2 regions of the Idiomarina sp. PL1-037 genome follow, and region 2 is predicted to be linked to the other one. Evidence: predicted binding sites of a transcription regulator. Region 2 holds the regulator's gene; the other holds the start of a gene.
The links. Region 2 encodes sigma-54, which starts transcription at its own class of promoters, with help from an activator protein. Its sites were predicted from a motif close to GTTGGCACGNNNNTNGNNT; they were not measured.
Positions count from the first base shown of each region.

Region 1 (3,118 bases), 480 kb from region 2:
GAAAGTCGGCGCGGATGATTTTATTGCAAAATTTCATCCGGATGAGCTGGCGACCGCCGTACAAAAATGGCTGAATACAGAAGTTATTGCGTAGCCTGGTGCCACTGCATCAGGTGCGATGTTAGACCTGACGTAAACGTCAGGTTACGAAACGAATGAAACTGAAACGGAAGTTGTTTATATAACGTGATAGATCGCGAATTAAGTTTATCGGAATATCAGGAATTTCGTCAGTTCCTTGAACATCAATGCGGTATCGTATTGGGTGAAAGCAAACTGTATCTGGTGAAGAGTCGTTTGAGCCCTTTAATGGGCCGGTTCAATGTCGACTCGCTGGCGGAGCTTGTAAAACGCTCAATGAAGCTAAGTGAGCGGGCTTTACGGGCAGCGGTTATTGATGCCATGACAACCAACGAAACCTTGTGGTTTCGTGACACTTACCCGTTCGAAATTTTGAACGACCGTATTCTTCCTGAATATAAAAACCACACCGGGCCTTTAAAAATTTGGTCCGCAGCCTGTTCCTCCGGGCAAGAACCTTATTCTATTGCCATGACGTACTTAGAGTATAAGGCGAAGAATCCGGGCGGGCTAAGAGCTGGCATAAAAGTAACGGCAACCGACATTTCTAATAAGGTGCTCGAGCAATGTGCAATTGGTGAATACGATAGTCTTGCTCTTGCGCGTGGTTTGTCGGCTGAGCGTAGAAAGAAGTTTTTTACGGACGCCGAAAGTAAAGCCGGCTCCATGAGAGTAAAAGACGAGCTTAAACAGTTCATTCATTTTCGTCACTTAAACTTGCTGGACAGCTATTCTTTGCTGGGCAAGTTCGATGTGATTTTTTGCCGAAATGTCCTTATCTACTTTGCCCCGGAAGTAAAGCGGAAAATTATTGCCCAATTCCGGCAATCGCTTAACCCCGGTGGCTATCTTTTCCTCGGTGCATCCGAATCAATTTCAGGACTTACTGACGATTTTGAAATGATCCGCTGCCAGCCAGGCATAATTTACCGAAGAAAATAGTTTCCTGCAGGAAATGTTCGCCTAAAAAAGCAATAATCCCTCCTTAAATTGGCACACTTCCTGCATTGTCTTCACTATCGAACACTGTGGAGACAAAAATATGGCACTTTCCATGGACAAACTTATGGGAATACAGCAACACACGTTGGGTGTACGTACTCAGCGCGCGGAGCTTATTGCCAATAACATCGCCAATGCCGACACCCCCGGCTACAAAGCGAAAGGCCTGGACTTCCAGCAAGCTTTACAGCAAGCGCAGCGCGGTATGGAAAACCACAAAATGGCGCGTACTCACGAAAAGCATTTCAGCGTTGAAATACAACCTCAGGGAACTGAAAAGTTCCGCGTACCTACGCAACCGGATACCGGCGACGGCAACACCGTTGATGTGCAGTTGGAACAAAACTTGTATGCACAAAATGCGTTGGAGTATGAAATGACCATGAACTTTCTTGATGGCCGCATCAGCGGTGTGAAGAAAGCCCTGGGCGGACAAGGGAGATAATAAGTCATGAGTCTGTTTAACATTTTTAATGTGTCGGGTTCGGCTATGAGTGCTCAGTCAGTACGACTGAATACAACGGCCAGTAACCTGGCAAACGCTAACTCAATCAGCAGCAGTGTTGATGAAACCTACCGGGCCAGAAACCCGGTTTTCGCAACGGCTTTAGCCGACGCTAAAGGTGACTATCGTGGTAATAGTCTGACGAATCAGACTCAGGCAGGCCAGGAAGCGGGTGTCAAAGTACTGGGTATCGTGGAAAGCCAAGACCCGCTGCAAATTGAGTATGCGCCAAATCATCCCATGGCTGACGAAAGCGGTTACATCTACCGTCCCAATGTCAACACCATGGAAGAAATGGCAAACATGATTTCGGCTTCGCGTTCCTACCAGACAAACGTGCAGGTAGCGGACACTGCCAAAACAATGACACAACGTTTATTGCGTCTGGGTCAAGGGTAAGCAGGAGATAACAAATGGAAGGCGTAAGCAATAACTCACTCATCGACAGCATGAAGTGGAAGAAAGACGAAGGTGCTGAATATGCTGATCCGGATGAGCAGGGAAAGCTGGAGCAGGAAGACTTTTTCAAGCTGCTAACGGAACAGCTGAATATGCAAGACCCGTCTAAACCGGTCGAGAACGATCAAATGATTGCTCAAATGACCAGTTTTACTATGGCGGAAGGCATCAGCGGCTTGTCGGACCGTTTTGATCAGTTCGCAAATGATATGACCTCAAACCAGGCCCTGCAGGCTTCAACCATGGTTGGGCGTAAAGTGCTGGTTCCGACTGATCAGGCTAATCTGGAATCAGGAGCCGGAGTCACCGGTATGATAGCCACGCCCCAAACGGCTCAGAACGTGAAAATTAGTATTAAAGATGGCACTGGTGCAGTAGTTCGTACCATTAATATGGGTGATATGGCTCAGGGTACCAAAGAGTTTGAGTGGGACGGGAAAATGTCCAACGGCGAGGAAGCTCCAGCCGGAAACTACTCATTCTCAGTGAATGCCAGTGTGGGTGGTCAAACTGAAGAACTGCCCATACAGATGCACGCTCGCGTGCAAAGTGTCAGCACCGGCGGTGACCGCGGTGTGGTTTTGAATCTTAAAGGATTAGGCGGCATCAAACTGTCTGATGTCTCTGAAATTAGTTAACAGATGAGGTGACTTATGTCATTTAATATTGCACTTAGCGGTATCAATGCATCGCAAAAAGATCTGGATACGACCGCGAATAATATTTCAAACGTTAAAACAACGGGCTTCAAACAGTCTCGGGCAGAATTTGCGGACGTTTATGCCAGCAGCATTTTTAATGCAGGCAATACCAAAGTGGGTGATGGTGTTTTGACATCGTCAGTCGCTCAGCAGTTCAGCCAGGGTACTCTGGACTTCACTGACAACTCGCTGGATATGGCCATTAGTGGTAACGGTTTTTTTGCGACAACAGACGGTCTTGGCTCTCGTGATCTGACTTACACTCGGTCAGGTGCTTTTAAATTGAACGATGATAAGTTCATTGTCGATAACCAAGGGAATTACCTGCAGGGCTATCAGGTTGATCGTAATAGTGGCGTGAATTCATCCG
Region 1 is NZ_CP139873.1:916,302-919,419, forward strand. It holds gene U0358_RS04125 (chemotaxis protein CheV) at 1-94, shown strand, start outside; gene U0358_RS04130 (CheR family methyltransferase) at 187-1,023, shown strand; gene flgB (flagellar basal body rod protein FlgB) at 1,124-1,528, shown strand; gene flgC (flagellar basal body rod protein FlgC) at 1,535-1,987, shown strand; gene flgD (flagellar hook assembly protein FlgD) at 2,002-2,685, shown strand; gene flgE (flagellar hook protein FlgE) at 2,701-3,118, shown strand, end outside.
Region 1: flgB (flagellar basal body rod protein FlgB) is a predicted target of sigma-54. The motif match lies at 1,071-1,089, and genes of this name have one in related genera.

Region 2 (3,118 bases):
GCCGTGTTATCACTATTTTCACGCCAAAACCAAAAACTGACACCGACGAAAAAAATAACGAGAATCCTTAATATGGCAACTTTACGAGTCAAACATTTAGCCAAAAGCTACAAAAGCCGACAAGTCGTCAAAGACGTCAGTCTGGAAGTCAGTCAAGGACAGATTATTGGTTTGCTGGGCCCCAACGGCGCAGGCAAAACCACAACCTTCTATATGATTGTCGGTTTGGTTAATAGCGATAAAGGTCAAATTTTACTGGACGACAATGACCTTACCTTGCTGCCAATGCATGAGCGGGCACGCAGAGGTATTGGCTATTTGCCGCAGGAGGCTTCCATTTTTCGGAAGTTAACCGTGCGCGATAATCTGATGGCTATTCTGGAAACTCGTAAAGAACTATCAACCAACGAACGTGAAGAGCAACTTGATGCTTTGCTCGAAGAGTTTCATATTGGGCACATAGCAAACAGTCAGGGCATGAGCCTGTCAGGTGGTGAACGCCGTCGGGTCGAAATTGCCCGTGCCCTGGCAGCGGAACCTACATTTATTTTGCTGGATGAGCCTTTTGCCGGGGTGGATCCCATTTCGGTTATTGATATTAAAAAGATTGTTGAACATTTGAAACAACGTGGTATTGGTGTACTGATTACTGACCACAATGTTCGCGAAACATTGTCTGTTTGTGAACACGCTTATATTGTCAGTCATGGCGAGCTTATTGCAAGCGGCGATGCGGAAAGTATATTATCGAATCAACAGGTTAGAGACGTTTACCTCGGTGAGCAGTTCACCCTATAACGTGATACCGGGACAGTCATTATGAAGCAAAGTCTGCAGCTAAAAATTGGTCAGCAGCTGACCATGACGCCACAACTTCAACAGGCTATCCGCCTGCTGCAGCTTTCCTCGCTCGATCTTCAGTCAGAAATTCAGGATGCGTTAGACAGTAATCCATTGCTGGAGGTTGAAGGTGAAACAAGTAACGACGCCGACCAGTCTGAAACCCGCAACATTGAGGAAAGGGACGACAGTCAGCGGGAAACATCCGACGTTATAAAAACTCAGGAGATGCCTGACGAACTGCCGGTCGACAGCAGTTGGGACGACACCTACTCCAGTCATACCCCTGCCAACGGCGCAGCCTCCTCTGGTAAATCCTTTGACGGCGATTTTGAAGTCTACCAGGGCTCTACCAGCGAATCTCTGCAGGATCACCTACTCTGGCAGATGCAACTTTCTCATTTCTCAGAAGAAGACACCGCCATAGCGGAAGCCATTATCGAGGCCATAGACGACAACGGCTACCTAATGGTCGATGTTGATGAAATTATTGAAGCCGTGCGTCTGCCCGAAGTAGAAGCAGAAGAAGTTTGCATGGTGCTAAAGCGTATTCAGCATTTTGATCCAATTGGTGTCGGCGCTCGCAGTGTCAGTGAGTGCCTTGCCATTCAATTGCGGCAACTGAGCGACGACACTGAATACAAGCAGGTTGCTTTATGCTTAGTGACTGAACATATGGACTTACTCGGCAGTCGCGATTTTCGCACTATTCAGCGTAAACTGAAGTTATCGGAAGACGATTTACGCCAGACTATGCGATTAATTCAACAATTGCATCCGCATCCGGGCGAGCAAGTTGCACAGCAACCTGTTGAATATGTTATTCCTGACGTGGCCGTTACTAAAAAAAATGGTCGCTGGATGGTCGAATTAAACCCCGACAGCGTACCTAAATTAAAAGTGAACGAAGAATACGCCGCCTTAAGTAAAGCGGCAAAGTCAGTAGCCGACAGCCAGTACATAAAGAACCATACGCAAGAAGCTCGCTGGTTCATAAAAAGCCTGGAGAGCAGGAATGATACGCTGCTGAAGGTGGCTAATTGCATAGTACAGCGCCAGCAAGGCTTTTTTGAGCATGGTGAAGAGGCTATGAAGCCCATGGTACTGAACGATGTTGCTGAAACTGTCGATATGCATGAAAGTACGATTTCACGCGTAACGACACAAAAATACTTACACTGCCCAAGTGGTGTATTTGAGTTGAAATATTTTTTCTCAAGCCATGTCAGTACAGAGGGCGGTGGTGAGTGTTCAAGCACGGCAATACGTGCTTTAATTAAGAAGATGGTCGCTGCTGAAAATCGCAGTAAACCATTAAGCGACAGTAAGATTGCTGAACTGATAGCCGAACAGGGTATCCAAGTAGCAAGAAGGACAATTGCGAAGTATCGGGAATCGTTGAACATTCCATCATCGAGCCAACGCAAAAGTCTTTTATAACTTTGTTAACTGCAGAAGGAAGACGTTATGCAAATTAATTTGACCGGTCATCACATCGATATTACCGAAGCTCTGCGTGACTACGTGGACACAAAATTTGCCAAGCTGGAAAGACATTTTGACCATATAACGAATGTTCACGTCATCCTAAACGTTGAAAAAACGATTCAAAAAGCGGAAGCTACGCTGCACGTGAATGGCGGTGAGCTTTTCGCCGATTCAAAGCACGAAGATATGTACGCGGCCATCGACGGTTTAATTAATAAACTGGACCGTCAGGTGATTAAACACAAAGAGAAAATGAAACAACATTAATCCATGCAACTGAGTGAATTGTTAAGCGCCGACTGCACCAAGTGTGCAGTCGAGGGCGCAAGTAAAAAAAGACTACTTGAAACCATTAGTCAAATCGTAGCCCCTAAGCTGTCTGGCATTACCCGTCATGACATTTTTGAGAGCCTGTTAAACCGTGAACGTTTAGGCAGTACGGGAATTGGCTTAGGTATCGCAATTCCTCATGGCCGTTTACCTAATGCAAATCATCCGGTGGCGGTATTATTGACCCTAGACGAACCTATCGAGTTCGATTCTATTGACAACCAGCCTGTCGATATTATCTTCGCGCTTCTGGTGCCGGAGTCAGAGCACGAGAACCATTTACAAACATTGGCCACTGTGGCCAGAAGAATGAATGACAAAGACTGCACCCGCGCACTGCGCCATGCAGATTCTGACAAAGCGTTATATCAATTATTTGTGGGCGAAGGTGAACAGTCGCCATGCAACTGATCATTGTTAGTGGTCGTTCCGGATCAGGTAAGACAATTGCTCTGCGCGT
Region 2 is NZ_CP139873.1:440,045-443,162, reverse strand. It holds gene lptA (lipopolysaccharide transport periplasmic protein LptA) at 1-71, shown strand, start outside; gene lptB (LPS export ABC transporter ATP-binding protein) at 73-798, shown strand; gene U0358_RS02090 (RNA polymerase factor sigma-54) at 820-2,280, shown strand; gene hpf (ribosome hibernation promoting factor) at 2,308-2,595, shown strand; gene ptsN (PTS IIA-like nitrogen regulatory protein PtsN) at 2,599-3,069, shown strand; gene rapZ (RNase adapter RapZ) at 3,060-3,118, shown strand, end outside.